Regions from separate parts of the Kribbella swartbergensis genome, predicted to be linked through region 3. Evidence: riboswitches for the same ligand, from Rfam matches in the RefSeq annotation. Region 3 holds a riboswitch; each other region holds the start of a gene.
What was found. Region 3 has a riboswitch for cobalamin ahead of cobN (cobaltochelatase subunit CobN). Riboswitches for the same ligand answer to the same signal wherever they lie in the genome.
Positions count from the first base shown of each region.

Region 1: another riboswitch for cobalamin. It lies ahead of ACYVOK_RS05695 (CbtB domain-containing protein); the one in region 3 lies ahead of cobN (cobaltochelatase subunit CobN).
Region 2: another riboswitch for cobalamin. It lies ahead of ACYVOK_RS25100 (ribonucleoside-diphosphate reductase subunit alpha); the one in region 3 lies ahead of cobN (cobaltochelatase subunit CobN).

Region 1 is NZ_BAAGPM010000008.1:412,222-420,130, forward strand. Features, by position in the region: gene ACYVOK_RS05655 (mandelate racemase/muconate lactonizing enzyme family protein) at 1-1,007, opposite strand, end outside; gene ACYVOK_RS05660 (GntR family transcriptional regulator) at 1,111-1,806, shown strand; gene ACYVOK_RS05665 (fumarylacetoacetate hydrolase family protein) at 1,832-2,695, shown strand; gene ACYVOK_RS05670 (class I SAM-dependent methyltransferase) at 2,734-3,330, shown strand; gene ACYVOK_RS05675 (VOC family protein) at 3,340-3,717, shown strand; gene ACYVOK_RS05680 (hypothetical protein) at 3,718-4,101, opposite strand; gene ACYVOK_RS05685 (histidine phosphatase family protein) at 4,168-4,719, opposite strand; gene ACYVOK_RS05690 (CbtA family protein) at 4,716-5,465, opposite strand; gene ACYVOK_RS05695 (CbtB domain-containing protein) at 5,470-5,667, opposite strand; adenosylcobalamin (AdoCbl) riboswitch at 5,718-5,788, opposite strand; gene ACYVOK_RS05700 (LysE family translocator) at 5,893-6,534, shown strand; gene ACYVOK_RS05705 (MFS transporter) at 6,536-7,909, opposite strand.
Region 2 is NZ_BAAGPM010000026.1:219,088-226,996, forward strand. Features, by position in the region: gene ACYVOK_RS25100 (ribonucleoside-diphosphate reductase subunit alpha) at 1-2,280, opposite strand, end outside; cobalamin riboswitch at 2,414-2,569, opposite strand; gene ACYVOK_RS25105 (DinB family protein) at 2,636-3,217, opposite strand; gene ACYVOK_RS25110 (Fic family protein) at 3,300-4,574, opposite strand; gene ACYVOK_RS25115 (class I SAM-dependent methyltransferase) at 4,682-5,509, shown strand; gene ACYVOK_RS25120 (RNA polymerase sigma factor) at 5,560-6,090, shown strand; gene ACYVOK_RS25125 (hypothetical protein) at 6,087-7,205, shown strand; gene ACYVOK_RS25130 (hypothetical protein) at 7,213-7,410, opposite strand; gene ACYVOK_RS25135 (3-methyladenine DNA glycosylase) at 7,420-7,909, opposite strand, start outside.
Region 3 is NZ_BAAGPM010000014.1:87,352-95,260, forward strand. Features, by position in the region: gene ACYVOK_RS07235 (mandelate racemase/muconate lactonizing enzyme family protein) at 1-914, opposite strand, end outside; gene ACYVOK_RS07240 (serine hydrolase) at 911-1,762, opposite strand; gene ACYVOK_RS07245 (cobalamin biosynthesis protein) at 1,805-2,728, shown strand; gene ACYVOK_RS07250 (DUF3500 domain-containing protein) at 2,778-3,746, shown strand; cobalamin riboswitch at 3,776-3,903, shown strand; gene cobN (cobaltochelatase subunit CobN) at 3,940-7,635, shown strand; gene surE (5'/3'-nucleotidase SurE) at 7,648-7,909, shown strand, end outside.

The sequences.
Region 1 (7,909 bases), on a different contig from region 3:
ACCACCATCTCCGACCGTGTGATCGCCCGCAACTGCGGGATGTGCTCGACGTACCGGCCGTTCGGTACGGCGGCCGTCAGGCTGACGTGCAGTTCCATCAGGAAGTGTGGACACACCTCGAGGTTGAAAGTCTCGGCCAGATGCGCGGCCTTCAGCCACGGCGTGATCCCGCCGACCCGGGCCACGTCGGCCTGGACGATCCCGGCCCCACCGGCCGCGACGTACTCGCGGAACTGCGACACCGAGTACAACGACTCCCCGACCGCGATGGGGATCGAGGTGGACTCCGCCAGACGTACGTGGCCGGTCAGGTCGTCGGCCGGCAACGGCTCCTCGAACCACGACAGTTCCACAGCCTCGAACGCCGCGGCCCGTCGCCGGGCCTCGGGGTACGTCATCGACTGATTGGCGTCGACCATGATGTCCAAGTCAGGACCGACCGCGTCCCGCACTGCGCGCAGCCGCTCCAGGTCCTCGTGCACCCGCGGTTTCCCGACCTTCAGCTTGACTCCGGGCCAGCCCGCTCGTTGCGACGCGAGCGCACCCTCGACCAGCTGATCCGTTGTCAGCTGCAACCAACCGCCCTCGGTGTCGTACAGCGGCACCCGCTGCCGATACCCGCCCGCCAGCCGCCACAACGGCTCGCCGGCTCGTCGGCACCGCAGGTCCCACAACGCCGTGTCGACGGCGGCCAACGCCAGTGAGGTGATCGCCCCGACCGTGGTCGCGTGCGTCGACCAGAACAGGTCCGACCACACCGCCTCGACGTTCCGCGAGTCCGAGCCCGTCAGCCGTGGCAGCAGATGATCCTTCAGCAGAGCCAGTACGGCGGTGCCGCCCGTGCCGATCGTGTACGAGTATCCGAGTCCGGTGAGCCCGTCGGCCGTCTCCAGCGAGACGAAGATCGTCTCCTGCTTGAGGAACGACTGCACCGCGTCGGTCCGGACCGTCTCGACCTCGAGGTCGACGAGGAAGGCCTCGGCCCGGGTGATCGTCGGACTCTTCACGGGGCGGCTCCAGATCCTATAGGATATTGCGAACCTGATGCTGCCGCTTCACACTGGAGCCGTCAAGGGTGGGGCAGAATGAGAGCCTCTGGGAGGAGCGACGGTGACGGATGCGCATGTGGGTCTGGCGGGGCAGCTCACGCGCCTGCCCCAGCGACAGGTACTGAGCGACGACGTCTACGAGACGGTCAAGGGCCTGATCATGGACAGCGTGGTCGAGCCGGGCACCCGGCTGAACATCGACGCGCTGACCCGCGAACTGGGCATCTCCCAGACCCCGATCCGGGAGTCGCTGGCCCGGCTGGAGTCCGACGGCCTGGTGATCAAGGAGCCACTGCGCGGCTACCGGGTGTCGTCGCGGTTGACGCTGGCCGAGTTCGAGGACCTGTTCGAGTACCGGCTGCTGATCGAGCCGTGGGCGGCCGGCCGGGCCGCCGAGCGGGCCGGCTCCGAGGACCTGGCCCGGCTGAAGGCCGAGATGCTGAGCTACACCGACGTACCGGACCGTCCGGCGTACGAGAGCTACCGGGCGATGGCTGCACACGACCAGCGCTTCCATGATCTGGTGCTGGAGTTGTCCGGCAACGAGACGGCCCGGCAGTCCTTCGCTCGGACACACTGCCACCTGCACCTGTTCCGCCTGTACTACGGTGGCGGCATCGCGACGAAGGCGTTGCGTGAGCACAAGGCGGTGGTGACCGCGGTCCGCAAGGGTGACCCGGAGGAAGCGGCCGCCGCGATGCGGGCGCACATCGAGGCCTCCCGGGCCCGGTTGCGGCCGATGTTCGACAAAGAGTGATCCGTCCTCATCCAGGGAGAGACCTGTGGAACTGCTGCGCCTCGGCGCGGTCGGTGCGGAGCGCCCGTACGTGCGCGCCACCGACGGCACCGTTCACGACCTGAGCCCGATCACCCGTGACACCGGCGGCGACATCGACGGCGCGTTCCTGGCCGCGGACGGCATCGCCCGCGCCCGCGCCGCGCTCGAGGCCGGTGACCTCCCGGCGGCCGACGTCGAGGGCCTGCGAGTCGGTGCCCCGATCGCGCGCCCGGCCGGGGTGGTCTGCATCGGCCAGAACTACGCCGCGCACGCCGCCGAGTCCGGCGCCGAGCCGCCGAAGCAGCCGATCGTCTTCTTCAAGCACCCGAACACCGTCGTCGGCCCGTACGACGAGGTGCTGGTGCCGCGCGGCGCGACCAAGACCGACTGGGAGGTCGAGCTCGCCGTGGTCATCGGCAAGCAGGCCCGGTACGTCGAGTCGGACGAGGAGGCGCTCGCCTGTGTCGCCGGGTACGCCGTCTCGAACGACGTGTCGGAGCGGGCCTTCCAGATCGAGCAGTCCGGAGGGCAGTGGTCGAAGGGCAAGTGCTGCGAGACCTTCAACCCGCTCGGCCCGGCGCTGGTCCCGGCCGACGAGATCGACGACGTCCAGAACCTCGATCTGAAGTCCTGGGTGAACGGCGAGCCGCGGCAGGACTCGAACACCCGGGACATGATCTTCACCGTCGCGGCGCTGATCCGCGACCTGTCGCAGTACATGACGCTGAGCCCGGGGGACATCGTCAACACCGGCACCCCGGAGGGCGTCGCGCTGTCCGGCCGGTTCCCGTACCTGGCCCCCGGCGACACGATGGAGCTGGAGATCCAGGGGCTCGGCAGGCAGAAGCAGACCCTCGGCAAGGCCTGAACCGCGGTTCTGTCGGCGCGGCCCTCTAGGGTCGCGCCGTGACCGATCAGCTGGACGACATCAGGACCTCGTACGACACCGTCGCCGCCGCGTACGCCGACCTCGTGCAGGACGGCCCGCCGGACGAGCCCGTGACCCTCGACCTGTTCACCAAGCTGGCCGGTCCGGGGCCGGTGCTCGACGCGGGCTGTGGACCGGGGCGACTGACCGGTCTGCTGCACGAGCGAGGTCTTCAGGTCATCGGCATCGACCTGTCACCGGGCATGATCGAGGTCGCGCGGCGCGACCATCCGGATCTGGACTTCCGGGTCGGCTCGATGACCGCCCTGGACCTGCCGGACGGCGAGCTCGGCGGCGTCATCTCCTGGTGGTCGATCATCCACCTGCCGCGCGACGTGGTGCCACAGGCGTTCGCCGAGTTCCACCGGGTGCTCGCCTCGGGCGGGGTCCTCGCCCTCGGGTTCCACGTCGGCGAGGAGTCCACCCACAAGACCTCCGGGTACGGCGGGCACCCGATGAACGTCCACGTCCACCGCTGGATGCCCGGCGCCCTCACCGATCTGGCCGTCGCCGCCGGCTTCACGCCGTACCTCGACCCGGCGATCCCGGCGGACCGGCTGTTCTTCCGGAAGTAGTCTCGGCGCATGACCTCGCGCGTGCGTACGGTGACCTTCGATGCCCATGACCCCTACGAGCTGGCCGGTTTCTGGCTGAAGGTGCTGAAGGCCCCACGACCCGACGACGACCAGCCGGGCGACCCGTACGCGGCCGTCGTGACGGACTCGGTGACGTTGCTCTTCGAGCAGAACAACGACGAGAAGACGGTCAAGAACCGCGTCCACCTGGATCTCGAGCCGGACGGTCCGCGCGACGAGGAGGTCGAGTGGCTCCTCACGCTCGGCGCCACCATCGCATACGACCGCCGGGAGCCCGACGGCACCGGGTGGGTCACCATGCACGACCCCGAGGGCAACGAGTTCTGCGTACTGCGCAGTGCCGCCGAGCGGGCCGCGACGAGTTGATCAGACGTCGTCGGCGTACGGCGTCTGGCCGGTGAAGGTGATCCGCCAGTCGGTGCTCTGGGCGTCGACGGTGAGGTCGTAGCCTTCGCGCCGCGCGTTGACGCGGTACTTGCCGTCGTCGGCCGGCTCCGGCTCGACCTTCCAGCCGCGTGCCGCCAGCGTCTCGGCGGCGAACGTGATCAGCGCCTCCGGATCCGGCGACGTGGGGTCGCCGGTCTCGACCGTGATCGTGCACACGGACTCCGGGCCGCGGTCGTCGGACAGGGCGCCCTGGTTCACCGGGCCGACATCCTGCGTCACCACCGGTGTCTGGTCCGGGACGACCGTCGCCGCGACGGCGAGTAGTTCCGAGCGGAGGAAGTTCCGCGCTTCGGTGAGCGTCACACCCCCGTCATACACCTTGACCGCACCGAACGCGACGCGACGCCGCGATTCGCCTGCGGGTTCGGCTCAGTGGAAGGCCAGGGACCAGGAGCCGTCGGACCGGGTGAGGGTGACGGTGGCGAGCGGCCGGACGTCGACCTGACGCAAGGACTCCGCCGGGGCATCCAGCACGTACAACACCATCGCCCGGACGACCGCCGGGTGGACGACGGCCACGATCGAACGGCTGTCGTCGTCCTGCTGAGCGAGGTCTCCGAGCCAGTCCGCCACCCGGGTGAGTACGTCGTTCTCCGTCTCGCCACCCGGTGTCGCGGTGTGCGGCCGCTCGAGCCAGGCGGCCACCCGCTCCGGCTCGGCGCCCAGCAACTCCTCGAGCTCACGCCCGGTCCATTCGCCGTACTCCCGATCCCGGAGCGCCTCCTCGACGACCGGGGTGAGGCCGAGCGCCTCGGCCGTGAGTACGGCGGCTCGCTCCGGCCCGGCGTACACGGCATCGGCCTCGAACTCGAATTCGCGAGCGGCCGACAGGCTCGCCGGATCCGGCTCGGCGTCTCCACCGAGGACGAGTCCGCGCAACGCGGGAGTCAGGGCATGGGCGACCAGTTTCAACCCGCTCACGCGGCAACCACCTTCTGTCGGGAGAGCCGGCGATCCACCGCGGCGGCGTACCCGAAACCGAGCAGGAGCCACAGCGTCGCCTGCGTACCGAGTGAGGCGAACCGGAACTGCCAGAGCAGCGTAGCGGGGAACGACCCCGGAACCTCGTTGATCGCGGGCAGGATCAGGTACGCCGCCACGACCGTCGCAAGGAAGGCCGCGACACCACCGGCCAGTCGCGCGACGTCACCGAACCGGGCGGCCCACCGGGAGGCGGCCACACCGGCCCACACCGCGAGCAGACCGATCACCAGGGTCAGCAGATAGGTCACCGTACGGCGGGTGATCGTCTCGGGATCGCCGACCGCCGGAGGATTCGGCGGGTACTTCAGGAACGGCACGAGCACGATGCCGACGAATCCGGCCGCGGCCAGGCCCAGAGCGGCGTACGAGTCGTTGCCGGTCCGCAGCTTGCGCCGGAGCAGGGTGAACGCGACGGCGAAGACGCCGCCGAGGGCGACGCCGTACAGCGTGGTGGCGAGGAACAGGCCGGCCCGCTGGCCGTCGCGGCTGACGAGCGGCGCCTCCCCGGAGGCAGCGGTTTCGCCTTGGTCGTGCGAATGGGTGTGCGCGCCGCCGGCTTCCTCGATCGCGATCGCGGCGTCGATGTGCGGCTCGCCCATCGAGTACGCGAACGCTCCGGCCAGCAGGCCGGCGAAGAGTCCGACGATCAGTCCGCGCACCAGGAGCGATCCGAAGGTGCGCATGCGGCTAATGGCAGGGCACGCCGAGCAGGTGGCGGCCGTCGTGCATCAGCTCGTGCAGGTACATCCCGGACTGGGACACCGCACCCTGGTCGAAGGCGACCAGGTAGCCGAGCAGGAGCAGTACGCCGACGCTGAGCAGCGCGACGGCGAGAAGACGGGGAGAAACGGCCGGTACGGCGAGAGTGCGGGCAGGAGCTGCCATCTGAACCTCCTGGGGAAGTGCGCGTCCCCTTCGAAAGGCTGCTGGTGCCCGAGCGTCCTGACTCACGAGCAGTGCTCGCTCACAGTGGCGCGGCCGTGCCGGACTCTCACCGGCTTCCCTCCTGGCACCGCAGGTTGTCCCCCGAACCGTATCGGTGGGGATCGAGGGGGTCAACGCTGCCGGAACCGGGGTGACGTTCCCCACGGCCGCCCTTACCCTGAGCAGATGCCGTCCGCCCATCACCTGGTCGCCTTCGCGATCACCGCGTTCATCATCATCGTCGTCCCCGGTCCGAGTGTGCTGTTCATCGTCGGACGCGCGCTGGCCGTCGGGCGGCGCGAGGCGGTGCTGACGATGGTCGGCAACACCGTCGGCGCCGCGGTCATGCTGATCGCGGTCGCCCTCGGCCTCGGCACCCTGATCGCCGCCAGCGCGATCGCCTTGACCGTGGTGAAGCTGGCCGGAGCGGCGTACCTGATCTATCTCGGCGTCCAGGCCTTCCGCCACCGCAAGTCCCTGGTGACCGCGATGACGAGTGCGGTGAAGCCGGGCAACAGCCGCCGGACGATGCGTCAGGGCTTCCTCGTCGGCGTCACCAACGCCAAGACCGCCGTGTTCTTCGCCGCCGCGCTGCCGCAGTTCGTCGACCCGAACGCGGGCAGCCCGGCGTGGCTCCAGATCCTGCTGCTCGGCCTGATCTTCATCCTGATCGCCCTGGTCTCGGACAGCGCCTGGGCGCTCGTCGCCGGTACCGCTCGCGAGTGGTTCGCCCGGTCGCCGCGCCGCCTCGAGCTGGTCGGCGGGGCCGGCGGCCTGATGATCATCGGCCTCGGGGCCAGCATCGCCGTCACCGGCTCGAAGGAGTAGGTCACCGGGCCGTTCGGCGTCCGGCCTGTGCGCCGAGCAGGGCGAGCAGAGCCGGGAGGCCGAAGGCGACGAGATAGGCGGTCACCGCGGAGCGCGGCTCCAGCACGGCGAAGAGAGAACCGCCGACGGCCAAGACCGTTGCTGTGGACAACGAGTCGCTCAACTGCAGTGCGGAGCTGTTGGCACCCTGGGCGTCGCGTTCGGAGTACTCGAGCACCAGCACCGACAGGGTCGGGAAGACGGTCCCCATGCCGAGACCGGTGAGGCTCCACCCGAGGATGCCGACCACGACCGGGACGTTGTCGTTCAAGGTCAGGGCGGCGGTGACGATGCCGAGCATGATCGACACCATGCCGGCTTGCAGGAAGACCGCGTGGGAGAACGGCTGGTTGGGCCGGCCGCGGTACCAGGAGGCAGCGGTCCAGCTCAGCGCGCTGACCGTCAGCACCAGACCGGCCAGGGCCGGGGACAGGCCGCGTTCCCGGGTCAGCATCAGCGGCAGGAACACCTCGGCACCGAAGCCTGCCGAGGCGACCAGCCCCCGCAACGCGACGACCGACGGCAGACCCGACCGGAAAACAAAGGTGCCGCTCGGCAGCAGCTTCGGCGCGAACGCGACCACACCGGCAAGACCGATCGCGAGCAGGACGATCCGCAGTACGCCGTGCTGCTGACCGCCGTAGTGGAGCAGGCCGACGCCGACCGCCGCCGCCACCGCCAACAGCGCCCGCTTGTCCCACAGCCGACCCGGCCGTACTTCCTGAGCAGCGCCGCGGGCCAGGCCGGGCCGCATCACGAGCGCCGCCGGGATGGCGATGACCGGTACGGCGAGGAAGACGATCCGCCAACTGGTGTGCTCGACGATCAGACCGGCGATCGCAGGGCCGACCAGGGAAGGTACGACCCAGCCGGTGGCGAACGCGGCGAAGATGCGCGGCCGCAGCCTGGCCGGGTAGAGCCGGCCGACCACGACGTACAGGGCGACCGTGAGCAGACCGGACCCGAAGCCCTGGATGATGCGACCGGCGACGAGGATCTCCATCGTCGGTGCCAGACCGGCGATGATCAGGCCGGCCAGGAACCACGCGGTCCCGTGCCAGAGCGGGCGGGTCGGCCCTTTGAGGTCGCTCCAGGTCCCGGAGACAACCATCGCCACCACAGCGGAGGCCAGCGGCCCGCCGAACGCGAGCGCGTAGAGGTAAAGGCCGTCCAGCGCCTGGGCGACGGTCGGCATCGCGGTGGTGACAGCCAGGGACTCGAACGCGACCAGAGTGATCAGCGCGACCATCCCGACGGTGAGCGCCCGGTACTGCGGTGAGAGCACACCACCGGTCGTCGGTTCAGTGGTGATCGGGTCCGCGGCAGTCGTCGTCAT
Region 2 (7,909 bases), on a different contig from region 3:
GATCGCCATCACGTTCGAGTTGCGCATACCGTCCCGGAGCACCTTGGCGCGCAAGGCGTCCCAGTCGAGGATCGTAGTCTTGTCGACGATCACGTCGCCGTCTCGCGCGGTCTCGAGCAGAGCGATCGAGTCGATCGGCAGAACGCCCTGGCTCCACAGTGAACCGTCGTACGTCGAGTAGCGGCCGCGTTCGGCCGCGAGGTCGCTGGACGCCTCGATCGCGTGGTAGCTGATCTGCTCCATCGAACGGTCCGCGAAGGCGACGGCCGCGTCGGAGGAGTACGGGATCCGTAGCGCGAACAGCGCGTCGGCGAATCCCATCAGGCCGAGGCCGACCGGGCGGTGCCGCTGGTTCGCGCGCTCGGACTCGGGCGTGGTGTAGAGGTTCACGTCGATGACGTTGTCGAGCATCCGCACTGCCGTCTTCACGGTGTCGCGCAGCAGTTCGGCGTCGAGGCCGCCGTCGGTCAGGTGCGCGACCAGGTTCACCGAACCCAGGTTGCACACGGCCGTCTCGTCGACGGTGGTGTTGAGGGTGATCTCGGTGCACAGGTTCGACGAGTGGACCACGCCGTCGTGCTGCTGCGGCGACCGCAGGTTGCAGGCGTCCTTGAAGGTGATCCAGGGATGTCCGGTCTCGAACAACACGGTCAGCATCCGCCGCCACAACTCCACCGCCCGGACCCGGCGGAACACCCTGATCTCACCACGGTCCGCGGCTTCCTCGCAACGACGGTAGGCCTCGGCGAACGCGGCGCCGTACAGGTCATGGAGGTCCGGGACCTCGTCGGGGGAGAAGAGCGTCCACTGGCCGTCGGCCTCGACCCGCTGCATGAAAAGGTCGGGCACCCAGTTGGCGGTGTTCATGTCGTGGGTCCGGCGACGCTCGTCGCCGGTGTTCTTGCGCAGATCGAGGAACTCCTCGATGTCGATGTGCCAGGTCTCCAGGTACGCACAGACCGCACCCTTCCGCTTGCCACCTTGGTTGACCGCTACAGCGGTGTCGTTGGCGATCTTGAGGAAGGGGACGACGCCCTGCGACTCGCCGTTGGTGCCGCGGATCTTCGCGCCGATCCCGCGGACCGGGGTCCAGTCGTTGCCGAGGCCGCCGGAGTACTTCGCCAGCAGCGCGTTGTTGCGAATCTTGGTGAAGATGCCCGCCAGGTCGTCCTGGACGGTGGTCAGGAAACACGACGACAGCTGCGGCCGGGTGGTGCCGGAGTTGAACAGCGTCGGCGTCGACGACATGAACCGGAACGAGCTCAGCAGCTCGTAGAACTGGATCGCCCGCGCTTCCCGGTCGTCCTCCCGCAGCGCCATCCCCATCGCAACCCGGAGGAAGAACGCCTGCGGCAGCTCGTACCGGACCTTGTCGATGTGCAGCAGATACCGGTCGTAGAGCGTCTGCAGACCCAGGAACGTGAAGTCGAGATCCCGCTCCGGCCGGATCGCGGCGGCGAGCCGAGCCAGGTCGAAGTCAGCCAGCTCCGGGTCGAGCTGCCCCGCGTCGATCCCGGTCCGGACGTACTCCGGGAAGTACGCCGCGTACTCCGTGGCCATGTCGGCCTGGCTGGCCTGGCGCGGCTCACCCTGGACCCGACCGAGCGTCTCGCGCCGGATCTGGTCGAGCAGCAGACGCGCCGCCGCGAAGCTGTACTGCGGCTCGGTCTCGACGTAGGCCCGGGCGGCCATCACCAGCGCGAGCTCCACCTCGTGCTGCGCGATGCCGTCGTAACAGGAGCCGAGGGTCTCGTCCAGGACGAGGTCGGGATCGACCGCGTCGAGCCCGTCGGCCGCTTCCGCAACAATCAGGCGCAGCCGGTCGACGTCCAGCGGCGCGGTGCTGCCGTCGGCGGCGCGGACGGTGATCGTGGGTTTCTCGGCGACGCCGGCCGGGTCCGCAGGCGTGCGGGCCCTGCTGCGCTCCTCCCGGTAGAGGACGTAGGCCCGGGCGACCTGGTGCTCACCGGCGCGCATCAGCGCCAGCTCGACCTGGTCCTGGATGTCCTCGACGTGGACGCTGCGCCGGGCCTGAAGATGGCGGGGGCCGCGACTGGTCAGGGCGTCGACGACCCGGCCGGTCAGGTCGGCCACCAGGTCCCGGACCCGATGTGTCGCGGTGGCGTCGGCACCCTCGACGGCGAGGAACGCCTTGGTCATGGCGACGGCGATCTTGCCCTGGTCGAACGCCGTTGTGCTGCCGTCGCGGCGTACGACGGTCAGCTCGATCGACCGCGTCGGCCCGTTGGCCGCCGGTCGTGATGAGGAAGTGACGGTCACAGATGCTCTTTCCACGTGAGTTCGAAGGTCCGTGACTCGTGAATGGGGCGCACGACGGGACAGGCAGCACCGGCCGGGTCTACTGCCGTCACGCCCTGCGACCCACCCTCGAGGTCTCGGACCGCGCGCACCGGCGGTGCACGCGCCGGTGGCAGGTATCCGGACTCGCGGACGGTCTCCGCTCACCGTTGCGGGGCAGCTCCGGACTCGCACCGGATTCCCCTCTTGCCTCGGAGCGGCCCACATCTTGTGGTGCCGGTCGCTCCGAACCACCAGCAGTAGTGATGCTAGGTGGCTGGAGCTAGATCTTGTGGTAGCGCCACGCCGCGTGTCGCGCATCTTGTGGTCCGGGGGCTCACGCTGCGGCCGCGTAGAGATTCTGGAGCGTCATGATCTCCGAGCCGTGATGGATGAGCTCACGGTTGAGCCGCAGTACGACGTGGCCGAACGGCTCGGCCGCGTCGAGCTCGGACGCCTGGCTGAGGCCGACCGTCATCACCTCGTCCTCGTCGAGTGCCGCGATCGAGTCCTGCCACGCGTCCACCCAGTGCGTCAGCCAGGCCACCGCGTCCCGGGCGTTGCCGTGCAAGGTGATGTCCGCCCGGCCTTGCCGCCGCTCGCCGAACGTCCACTCCCAGCGCTCGAAGAACTGCTCGGTCAGATGCGCGATCAGCCAGGCGATCGTGCGCGGCCCGCGGTGGTCGGGCTCGGCCGGCCACTGGGCCACCCATTCGCCGGAGCCGAGGGACCGGAACCGGCCGGCGTAATGGCGGCGGACGACGGTCAGCGCCTCGCCGCTCGGCTGCCAGAAGTACTGCTCGTCGGTCAGCTCGGCGAGCCGGCCCGACAGCACCATCCAGCTGAAGCCGAGCTGGCCGCGCACCATCGCCATCGCCGACGGGCGGTGCAGGATGTCCCAGTCGAACGGCTCCGGCATCACACTTCCTCACGCTCCTGGGTCGGATTTTGCGGCAGGATCGAACATGTGTTCGAATTGTTGCCCGAGCGGGAGGAGAAAGTCAATGTGCGCGGTGTGTCGGTTCTGGCCTCGGTGGCACTGGTCTGGTAGGTGGCTCGATCCTGGTGTCGGCGGCCGGGCTGGCGAAACGTCGTTCCAGCAGGGTGAAGGCGTCGATCAGTTCAGGCGCCTCGTAGACCCTGTTCCGGCGGCCGTCGGTGATCTCGCGCAGCACGCGCGCCTCGACCAGCCGGGCGAGTGCCTGGTTGGCGGCCTGTTGCGAGCGGTCGATCAGCCGGGCCGCGCCGGCCAGCGTGAGCACCGGCGCGGCGGGCAGTGTCTCGATCAGCAGTTCCACGGCCGAGCCGGCCCGGACCGGTGCGGCCCGCTCGCGCCAGGCGGCCTTGAGGTCGGCCGCCGCCCGCTCGAACCGGGCCGCCTCCGCGGTCGCGTGGCTGCACGCGGCGGCGAACATGAGCAGCCATTGGTTGGCCGCCGTCCGGGCGCGCGGACTCGTCGGCTTGCCCGTGTGCCTGAAGGCGGTGAGCGCTTCGACGTACTGCGTCGCGTGGGTGGCCAGCGACAGGGACACCGGTGGGACGGTCCGCTGGACCAGGCCCTCCGCGCGCAGGATCAGGTGGATCAGCGCGCGACCGGTCCGGCCGTTGCCGTCGGCAAAGGGGTGGATCGTCTCGAACTGCACGTGCGCGATCGCGGTCTTCGCCAGCACCGGCAGGGGAGATTCGCGGACGAAGGCCATCAGGTCGGCGAGGAGTTCGGGGACCAGTTGAGCCGGCGGCGGGACGTAGTACGCCTCGGCGGGGGAGCGGCCGCCGATCCAGTTCTGCAGGTACCGGACCTCGCCGCCGAGCTCCGGATGTGGCGAGTGCGCCATCAGCCGCCGGTGAGCCTCGAGCAGGTGCTCGACCTCGAGTTTGTCACCGGCCTGCACGGACTCGGTCGCCCACGTCATCGCGTCGACGGCGCCGAGCACCTCCTCGGCGGTCACGTCCCGCTGCCGCTCCCGCAGTACCTCGGCCTTCAGCAGCCGACGCGCCCCGACGACCAGGCCTTCGATCTGGGACGACCCGACGGCCTCGGCCCGGAGCAGCAGTCGTGCGAGCGCCTCGCTGTTCGTCAGTACGGCGGCAGTCGCATCGAGGCGGCCGAGATCGCCGGCCGCATCCTCCAGTGCGGCGAGCACCTCGTCGCTCAGGTCGAACGTCCGCCCGGCCAACGGATCCGGGAAGTACAGCTCGTACGACCCGCCCAACCGCTCCGCCCGGGTGAACCCGTCCGGATGCCCGGGCCACCGATGTAGCTCCACCCGCGCCATGACCACACTCCTTCTCTGTTCAAGGTTAGCGCATAACCTTGAACGAGCACACTGCTGCACTGTGCCCCTCCACCCACCGTGACCCGTCAGGTTGGCAGGCTGGGCAGGTGACGCTGGATGCGGATGCACTGCGGATGGTGGCGGCGAACGAGGCGGACTGGGATGCCCGGGCGCCGTTGCATGCGGCGAGCGACTTCTACAGTCGGCCGGCGGAGTTCTGGTTCGCGGACTACGAGTGGGAGGATCTCGGTCCGCTCGACGGGCGCGACGTACTGCATCTGCAGTGCCACCTCGGGACCGAGACCATCGCGTTCGCCCGTCAGGGAGCGCGCACGACCGGTCTGGATCTGTCCGCGCGGTCGCTGGAGCAGGCCCGGCGGATCGCGGCCGAAGCAGGGGTGGACGTGGAGTACGTGCACGCCAATGTGTACGACGCGGTGGACGCGCTGCCGGGACGTCAGTTCGACATCGTCTACACCGGCAAGGGTGCGCTCTGCTATCTGCCTGACCTCGACCAGTGGGCGAAGGTCGTCCGCGAGCTCCTCAAACCCGGTGGAGTCCTGTATATCGTCGAGTTCCACCCGCTGCTCAACGCACTGCGTCCGGTCGCGCTCCCCGGTGAAGCCGACGACCTGACCATCCGCACCGACTACCTCGAAGGCCGCGGTCCGATCGCCCACGACTCGACCGTCACCTACACCGGCGACGAGGTCCCCGGCCGCCAGCGCAGCTACGAATGGCGGCACGGCCTCGGCGAACTCGTCACCACCCTCGCCGCCACCGGCCTGGCCATCACCTCGCTGCGCGAGTCCGAGGTCCTGCAATGGCCGCGCTGGCCCGCCATGCAGCAAACCCCTGAGGGCTGGTGGCGTCTCCCCGACGACGCACCACGTATTCCACTTCTCTTCGCCTTGAAGGCCACCAGACCCGTCTGAACGTTGGCCCCGGCGACTCAACCTTTCGGCCACGGGTTCGTCGTTCAGGTATGGGGCTGATGATGGGAGACCTGGTGGCCGCCGACGATCCGGGTGGGGTGGCGTCCGGCGATCCGCCGTTCGAAGTGTTGTTCCGGGCGCACGCGGACCGGCTGGTGCGGTTGGCGCACCTGCTCGGAGCCGAGGATCCGGAGGACGTCGTCCAGGAGGCGTTCTGCCGCCTGTACGCCGTACCTGACGACCACCGGATCGGGAACGTGATCGCGTACCTGAACCGGATCGTGGTCAACGAGGTGCGGAGCCGGCAGCGCCGCAAGGTAATCGCCGACCGGAAGACAGTCCATCTCGTCACGGCGGCTCCCGCGAGCGAGCAGGTCGAGCGCGACGAGTCCGTCCTGGGCCTGATGCGGGCCCTCGATCGGCTGGCGCCTCGGCAGCGCGAGGCCCTGGTACTGCGCTACTGGCTGGATCTGCCGTTGGCCGACATCGCGACCGCCATGCGGGTGCGCGTCGGCACCGTCAAGTCACTCGTCAGCCGCGGCCTGGCCCGGCTTGCCACGGAACTCGAGGATCACCGATGAACGACACCGAGCGTCAACTCAGGACCGAACTGGACCGGGCCGCGTCGGCGGTTCGGGTCGACGTCGACCGCCTGTGGAACGCGGTGCACGAGCGCACCGCCGGAGCGGGACCGGCAGTCCACGCGAGGCCGTGGCGCCGGCGACTGGCGCCGTACCTGGCCGCTGCCTCGGTCGCGACCGTTCTGGTCACCGTCACCGTCGGCGCTGTTATTGCCGACGGCAACGAACAGCCCGCGGCGACCACGAGCACACCACCGGCGAAGCCGCGGACCAATGAGCCGGCGGCAGGGCCGGCCGCCGGACCGATCGGCGACTGGGCCTGCCGCCATCGGACACTCATCACGCCAGGCACGAACTCGGTGACGGGCAAGCCGATCCGCGCCGTGATCGCTCCTGGTCAAGCGCCGACGGAGGCGATCGAGTACGGCGTACCGCGGTACAACATCACGGTGAAAGGGCAGACCGGCGTCCTCGAGTACGGTGACGCGGCCGGGCGACGTATCGCCCGGACCGAACTGACCCGAGCCGGGACCGGTTGGCTGATCGGCAAGCGCACGGTGTGTTCGGGCCCGGCCGCGGATCCGTCACCGGATCCGATCCAGCTCGGCCGGCACACGCGATCCCCGCTGCCGCTCGATCCGCGGGCGGCGCAGCTCACAGCGACCCCGATCATCGGTACGCCGATCCTCGTCGACGACCGCACGTACTACGACCCGGCCGGCATGCTCCGCCAGCGCACGCTCTACGCCTTCCAGACGAAGGGCGGCTACCAGTTCGCGAGCATGCCCGCCGACGACGGTTCGTACGACAACCGGGCCCAACCGGAGGACCTGATCGGCGGCGCGGACCGCGTCCAGCCGACGGGCACCGACGACACTCGCCCCTTCGCCGGTCGTGAGCGCCTGAGCCTGGTCCTCAGCTACCTCACCGACGACAAGACCGTCGAAGGCCTGACGGTCCGGAGCGCCTCGACCGGCACCACCGGCCCGGCCCAGCGTTTCGACTTCCCCGGCGGCCGCACCCTCTACACCGTCGTCTCACCCACAACCGTCGACGGCGACGCCCTCGTCACCGTCCACCGCACCACGCGAGACGACCCACCCCGCCGCTTCTAGACGTGCCCTAGCGGCGTTGCTGGGGGCCGCGGATGGCGACGTACAGGAGGGAGACGCCGGCGGCGGCGATGATCGGGCCGACGACGGCCCAGAAGCTGCTGCCGGTCATGGAGCTGCCTTCGAGGTAGCCGAGCCCCTGGAACGTGAAGATCGCCCCGGACACGGCCAGCAGCAGTCCGATTGCGATCGCGACGATCTTCCCCATATGCCGACCCTAGCCGAGTAGCTCGTCGCACAACGCGACGAGCTGCAACCGCAGCGGCCGGGCCCGACCCGCGAAGTCCCGTTGGGCCGCGGCGTACTCCGCCTTGCCGGCCGGCGTCTCGATCGGGACGGGGAAGTAGCCGAGGGCGGACAGGTCGTACGGCGACGCGCGCATGTCGAGGGTGCGGATGTCGCGCGCCAGTTCGAAACAGTCCATGAGCAGTGAGCTGGGCGTGAACGGCATCAGCTTGCAGGCCCATTTGTAGAGGTCCATGTTCGCGTGCAGGCAGCCGCCCTGTTCCATCGACGGCTGGGACTCGCGGGTCGGCTGCAGCACGTTCAGCCCGCGAGCCGGTGCGGTGAAGAACCGGAAGGCGTCGAAGTGGGAGCACGCGACCTTGTGCGACTCGACCACCCGATCGGTGCCCTCGGCACCCAGTCGCAACGGCCACTTCTCGTGCCGTACGGCGTTCGTCCGGTAGACCATCGCCCATTCGTGC
Region 3 (7,909 bases):
ACGAGTGCGGCCGCCGCGCCGACGCCGACCGGGCCTTCCATCATCGATCCGACGATCGTCCTGATCCCGTGCTCCCGGGCCAGTTCGAGCAGCGTCCGGGCCGGCCCGAGGCCGCCGCACTTGGCCAGCTTCACGTTCACCATGTCGGCGGCTCCGTGCCGGATCACGGCGACCAGGTCGCGGACGCCGTACACGGACTCGTCGGCGAGGATCGGCGTACCGACCCGGTCGGTCACCCAAGCCATCCCCTCGAGATCGGCGGCGGGCACCGGCTGCTCGACCAGTTCGAGGTCGCAGTCCTCCAGCGCGCGGATCGCGGTGACGGCGTCGCGGCGTGTCCACCCTTGGTTCGCGTCCAGGCGGAGCCGAGGGCCGGGACCGATCTCGGCGCGGATCCGGCGGACCCGCGCGACGTCGGAGGCGGCGTCACCGGTGCCGACCTTCACCTTCAGGACGTCGAACCCGTCCGCGACCCGGTCACGCGCGGCGGCGGCCAGTGCGTCGGCGTCCCCGGCCGACAGCGTGACGTCGGTTGCCACGGTGTCGATCGTCGAGCCGAGGAACCCGTGCAGCGTCTGCCCGCGACGCCGGGCGGCCAGGTCGTGCAGCGCGACGTCGACAGCGCCCTTGGCGCCGAAGTTGCCGACGGCAGCGTTCTGCACGCGTCGCAGCGCCTCGGTCAGGTCATCCGGGCCGAGCCCGTCCAGTGCGGCGGCGATCGGACCCTCGACGCACGCCTGCGCACCGGCGAGCGACTCGCCCGTCACCTTCCAGACCTGCGGTGCTTCGCCCCAGCCGCTGATCGAGCCGTCGCTGACCTCGACCAGCAGCGAGTCGGCGTGCGTCGCCGTACGCAGAGCCGTCACGAACGGCGTATGCAGCGGCGCGGACACCAGATGCGTGGAGATCTTCATCGGACGGCTTCCAACTCGTGCCGGTGGTTCCAGGCCTCCAAGGCGATCGACGCGATCAGCTTCTGCGCGTCCGCGTCCGGCAGGTCGGAGGTCGTACAGACCACGAGCACGAACGGTTCGGCGTCCGGCGGGCGGACGATGCCGCCGTCGTGGCGGATCCGGGTGTCCCACCCGTTCTTGTGTTCGACCCTGGTCCCGGCCGGCAGCAACGCGGGGATCTCGCCGTTCCACTCGTTCCGGGCCAGCAGGTCGCGCAGGTGGTCGCCGGAGGCACCTTCTTGCTTGCCCACCGCAACCAGTACGCCGGCCAGCCCGGCCGGGCTCATCTCGTTGCTGATACCGGCCCGTCGCGCCGGCAGGTCGTCGATCCCGCGCCGGATCGCGCTCCGGCCGGACAGCGCCGCTCCCTCACCCGCCGCCTCGGAGCCGGCGAGTGTCGACTCCGCGAGCACCGCATGAGCCGCCTCGATCCCGACCTGTTCCAGCACCAGGTTCGTCGCCAGGTTGCTGGACCGGGTGATCATCTCTGTCGCCAGCCACCCCAGCGGTACCTGCGTACCCAGCTTCGTCCAGGTCGTCGGCGCGTCGTCCTCGTCCCGGTTCACGCCGAAGCGGCCGCCGGCCGCGGACTCGAAATCGTTGTGCACGGTCACCGGCTGGTCGAGCTTCAGCTCACCCGCCTCGACCTTGCGCATCATCGCCATCGCCACCGGCAATTTCATCGTGCTGGCGGAGTAGTGCGTCCGCTCCGCCTGATGCTCGAACACCGGTACGCCGTCCAGCCGGCCCAGCCATACCCCGAAGTCCCCGCTCCCGTCGGCCTCCCGGAGCAGTTCCGCGATTCCCATGCCGCTCACCCTTACACACCGGCGCCTGGCAGACTTCCGAGGGTGTCCAGAGCGTTGGGTCTGATTCTCGGTTTCGCCGCCGACCGCCTCGTCGGCGACCCCCGCCGCTACCACCCGGTGGCCGGCTTCGGCCAGGTCGCGACCCGGCTGGAGACGCATTGGTACGACGACTCCCGCACAGCCGGTACGGCGTACACGGCCGTCCTCGTCGGTACGGCGACCGCCGCCGGAGCGATCGTGGAACGCCTGACCCGACAGCGGCCGATCGTCCATACGCTCGTCACTGCCGCCGCGACGTGGACCGTGCTCGGCGCCCGCAGCCTGGATCGCGAGGCCGAGGCGATGGCCGGTCTGCTCGAGGAGAAGGACATCCCGGCCGCTCGGGATCGTTTGAGCCACCTGTGCGCGCGGGACGCGACCGACCTCGAGGCCGACGAACTCGCCCGTGCGACCGTGGAGTCGCTGGCCGAGAACACGTCCGACGCGTGTGTCGCCCCGCTGCTCTGGGGCGGTGTGTTCGGCGTCCCCGGCTTGCTCGGCTACCGCGCCGCCAACACGCTGGACGCGATGGTCGGATACAAGTCGGCGAAGTACCTCAACTTCGGGTGGGCCGCTGCCCGGCTGGACGACGTACTCAATCTGCTCCCGGCGCGGGCCTGCGCCTTGCTGACCGGGCTCGCGGCGGGGCGGCCGGGCGCGGCGGTCGAGGTGTGGCAGCGGGACGCCGCGAAGCACCCGAGTCCCAACGCGGGTCCGGTCGAGGCCGCGTTCGCCGGTGCGCTCGACCTGAGACTCGGTGGGCGGAACAGGTACGGCGACTATGACGAGGACCGCGGCACGCTGGGTGACGGACCCCCGCCGACGGTTGCGGACGTCCGCCGTACCGCCGCCCTCGCACGGCGCGTCGCCGTGGCGGCGACAGCAGCCGCAGCAATGCTTGCCATCGTGAGCCGGCGAAAGGCGTGAGGATGGACCTGGGAACACCCGGCGAACCGACGGAACGGGAGCGATCGGCATGGTTGTAGAGCAGACCCGGGAAGCGGTACTCGACCTGCTGGCGAGTCTGACACCCGCCCAGCTGGACAAGATCAGGGCGGCGTTCGACACGCCCGATCACAAGGAATGGACGTACCTGCCGGGTGATCGGCCGGGTCTGCCGCTGTCGGAGCTGACGCCGGCGCAGCAGCGGCTGGCCGAGCGGTTGGTCGAGATCGGTTGCAGCGAGCGCGGCGCGGCCGACTCCATGGCGGTGCTGGAGGCCGAGGTCATCCTGCGCGGGATCCCCGACCTGCCGCCGACAGGGGAGTGGGAAGGATCCGTGCTCGGCGGGCGGTATTTCCTCCGGGTGCTCGGCGACCCGGCCGGGACAGAGCCGTGGGCGTGGCGCCTGAACGGCCATCACCTCGCGCTGCACGTGACGCTCGTCGACGGCGGGATCGCGTTCACCCCGCAGTTCATCGGGTCGAACCCGGCCGAGGTCACATCTGGTCCGCAGGCCGGCCGGCGCTTCCTGGCGGCCGAGCAGGACCTCGGCTTCCAGCTCCTGCACGCGCTCGAGCCCGGCCAGCGCGCGATCGCGGTGGTCTCCGACGAGGCCCCCGACGACATCCTCACCCGCCACGACCCGGTCGCCGACCCCTCAGTTCTCTACCGCGGCCTGGCGTACGGCGACATGACCGCGGAACAACGCCAGGTGCTCAGCCTCCTCGTCGGCCAGTACGTCGGACGTGCCGCCGGGCCGATCGGGTTGCAGACGTGGCAGGACATCACCGACCACGGCATCGAGCGCCTCACCTTCGCCTGGGCCGGCAAGACCGAGCCCGGCATCGGCAACCGCCACTACTACTCGATCGCCGGCCCGACCTTCCTCGCCGAGTACGACAACACCCAGGACAACGCCAACCACATCCACTCCGTCTGGCGGGACCTCCGCAACGACTGGGGCACCGACCTCCTCGCCGCCCACTACGCCATGCACCGCTGAGTTCTGCGTCACGCCCGACGTGGAACACACTCCGGTCGGCTAGAGTCGGCCAGGTCATCCGACGGCATCAGCAGGAACCCGGTGTGAGTCCGGGACGGTCCCGCCACTGTGACCACCTTGCGTGGGAGTCAGGAACTGCCGCCGTCGAACCTCCGGACGGGGCGTGGACACCCCGAGGAAGGACCGGTTGCGCATGCCCGCCAACCTCCTGCTGCTCTCCACTGCCGACACCGACCTGCTCGCCGCCTCCGAGGCGGAGGCCGGCTGGACGGTCGCGAACCCCGCCCGGCTCGACCTGGACGATCTCGATCCGCTGCTCGCGGACGCCGAGATCGTGGTGGTCCGCCTGCTCGGCGGCCGCCGGGCTTGGGAGGAAGGACTCGACGCCGTCGTCGCGTCCGGCAAACCGGCCGTGGTGGTCAGCGGCGAGTCCGCGCCGGACGCCGAACTCATGTCGCTGTCGACCGTGCCGGCCGGTGCCGTGACGGAGGCCCTCGCCTATCTCCGCGAGGGCGGCGCGGAGAACCTGCGCAACCTGGCCGGCTTCCTCCGCGACACGCTGCTGCTGACCGGCGACGCCTTCGATCCGCCTCGGGCGCTCCCGGCGTACGGCGTGCGCGGGACGTTCGTCGAGGACGAGCGCCCGGTCGTCGGCATCGTGTACTACCGCGCCCACGAGATCTCGGGGAACACCGCCTTCGTGGACGCACTGTCCGCGGCGGTGACAGCCGCCGGTGCCCAGCCCTTGCCGGTGTACTGCGGCACGCTCCGCGGACTCGATCCGGACAGTGCCGAGAACGCCGGACTCTTCGAGTTGCTGCGGAAGTGCGACGTACTGGTCACCACCCTGCTCGCCGCGGGCGGATCGGTCGCTGCCGACGCGAGCGCGGGTGGCTCGGACGACGCCTGGGACGCGGGTGCGCTCGCGTCGCTCGACATCCCGCTGATCCAGGGCCTCGCGTTGACCTCGACGCGCGAGCAGTGGCTTGCCAGCGACGCGGCGGTCAGCCCGCTGGACGCAGCGACTCAGGTGGCGATCCCTGAGTTCGACGGGCGGCTGATCACGATCCCGTTCTCCTTCAAGTCGTACGACGCCGACGGGCTGGCCCGCTACGCGCCCGACACCGAGCGCTGCGCTCGACTGGCCGGAATCGCGGTTGCGCATGCGCGTCTTCGGCACGTGCCGCCGGCCGAGAAGCGCCTCGCGCTGGTGCTGTCGTCGTACCCGACCAAACACGCGCGGATCGGAAACGCGGTCGGACTCGACACCCCGGCGTCGGCGGTGGTGCTGCTCGAACAGTTGCAGCAGGCCGGGTACGACCTCGGTGGTCTCGAGGTCGGTGAGCTGGAAGGCGACGGGCTGATCCATCGCCTGATCGCCGCCGGTGGTCACGACGTGGACTGGCTGACCGACGAGCAGTTGTCCAACGCGGTGGCGAAGATCCCGCTGTCGACGTACGAGCAGTGGTTCGGCCGCGTCCCAGAATCGTTGCGAGAGGCAATGACCGAGGCCTGGGGGGCGCCGCCGGGGGAGTTGTACGTCGACACGTCCGGGGACGAGCCCGCGATCGCGCTGGCCGCGTTGCGGTTCGGGAACGTCGTCCTGATGATCCAGCCGCCGCGGGGGTTCGGGGAGAACCCGGTCGCGATCTACCACGACCCGGACATGGCGCCGTCGCATCACTACCTGGCGGCGTACCGCTGGCTCGAGGCGTCCGTCGACGACGGCGGATTCGGCGCGCATGCCGTCGTACACCTGGGCAAGCATGGGACGCTGGAGTGGCTGCCGGGTAAGGGCATCGGTCTGGCGGCCGACTGCGCGCCGGACGCCGTACTCGGGAATCTGCCGATGGTCTACCCGTTCATCGTCAACGACCCCGGCGAGGGGACCCAGGCGAAGCGGCGTGCGCACGCGACCGTCGTCGATCACCTGGTGCCGCCGATGGCCCGGGCGGAGACGTACGGCGACATGGCGAAGCTCGAGTATCTGCTCGACGAGTACGCGACCGTGCAGGCGCTCGACCCGGACAAGGTGCCGACCCTGCGGGCCCAGATCTGGACGCTGATCCAGGCCGCTCAGCTGCACCACGACCTGCACACCTCCGAGAAGCCGGACGACGAGGAGTTCGACGAGTTCGTCCTGCATCTCGACGGGTATCTGTGCGAGATCAAGGACGTGCAGATCCGCGACGGGCTGCATGTGCTCGGTGATGCGCCGACCGGAGAGGCGCGGATCAACCTGGTGCTCGCCGTACTGCGAGCCCGGCAGCTCTGGGGCGGGTCGTACTCGATCCCAGGTCTGCGTACGGCGCTGGGCGAGACCTTCGGCGTCTCCGAGTCCGAGCTTCTGGCCGACCCGGGACGTGCGGTGGACCTCACCGACCTGGCGACGCTGGCCGATCTGCCCGCGGTGACGGGCGCGGACGGCGTCGATCTGCTGGAGGCGGTCGCACGGAAGCTCGTCGTCGGGATGGAGACGCTGAGCTGGGACGCGGCGAAGGTGCCGGTGGTCGTGGCCGAGGTGCTCGGGCGGTCCTCGGCCGGAGTCGAGGCGTCGCTGACCTTCGCCGCCACCGAGGTCGTGCCGCGGCTCGCCAGGACCGGCGACGAGCTGACCAACGTACTGCGCGCGCTGGACGGCCGCTTCGTCGAAGCCGGCCCGTCGGGGTCGCCGACGCGTGGTCTGGTCAACGTCCTGCCCACCGGCCGCAACTTCTACGCGGTCGACCCGAAGGCGATCCCGAGTCGCAACGCATGGGATGTCGGCGTCGCGCTGGCCGACTCGCTGCTGAACCGGCACAAGGCCGAGACAGGGGAGTGGCCGCGATCCGTCGGTCTGACGGTGTGGGGCACGTCGGCCATGCGCACCCAGGGCGACGACCTGGCTGAGGTGCTGTGGCTGCTCGGCTGCCGCCCGGTCTGGGACGACGCGTCGCGCCGGGTCACCGGGTTCGAGGTGGTCCCGCTCTCGGAGCTCGGCCGGCCGCGGGTCGACGTGACAGTCCGCATCTCCGGCTTCTTCCGGGACGCCTTCCCGCATGTCGTCGCGTTGCTGGACGAGGCCGTGCGCACGGTCGCGGCGCTGGACGAGCCGGCCGACGACAACTACCTGCGCGCCCACGTCGACGCGGATGTTGCTGCGGGCAACGACGTACGCTCGTCGACGGCCCGCGTCTTCGGCTCCAAGCCAGGTTCGTACGGCGCCGGCCTGCTGCCGCTGGTGGACGCGCGGAACTGGCGCACCGACGCCGAACTGGCCGAGGTGTACGCGGTCTGGGGCGGGTACGCGTACGGCAAGGATCTCGACGGCACCGAGGCGCGCGGGTCGATGGAGCGTGCGTACGCCCGGATCCAGGTGGCGGCGAAGAACGCGGACACCCGCGAGCACGACATCATGGACTCCGACGACTACTTCCAGTACCACGGCGGCATGATCGCGATGGTCCGCCACCTCACCGGTTCGAACCCGAAGGCGTACGTCGGGGACTCCGCCGTACCGGCGCAGGTGAAGACGCGGACTCTGGAAGAGGAGACCAAGCGGGTCTTCCGGGCCCGGGTGGTGAACCCGCGGTGGATGGCGGCGATGCGGCGGCACGGGTACAAGGGCGCGTTCGAGATGGCCGCGACGGTGGACTACCTGTTCGGGTACGACGCGACCGCGGGCGTGGTCGACGACTGGATGTACGAGACGCTGACGACCGAGTACGTCGCCGACCCGGAGATGGCGGAGTTCTTCCGCAGGTCCAACCCGTGGGCGCGGCACGGCATCGCCGAGCGCCTGCTCGAGGCGGCGCAGCGCGGTCTGTGGGCCGAGCCCTCCGCGGAAGCACTCGAGACGCTACGCAGCGCAGTCCTTGAGACAGAGGGTGACATCGAAGATCGGGGCTGATTGGGTAGAGGTATGGCGCCCGAGAACCTGCGAGTCCTGATCACCAACGACGACGGTTACCAGGCTCCGGGGATCCGGGCGCTCGCACCCGCGATCGCCGAACTGGGGCACGACGTCCTGGTGGTGGCGCCGCTCGACGACCAGAGCGGTGTCGGCTCGGCCCGGGCCGGGATGGTCGGCCGCCCGATCCGGACCGACGTCGAGGAGGAGGGCGGTATCGCCTACCACGGCATCGACGGGACGCCGGCCCTCGCGGTGACGCTGGCATCCGTCG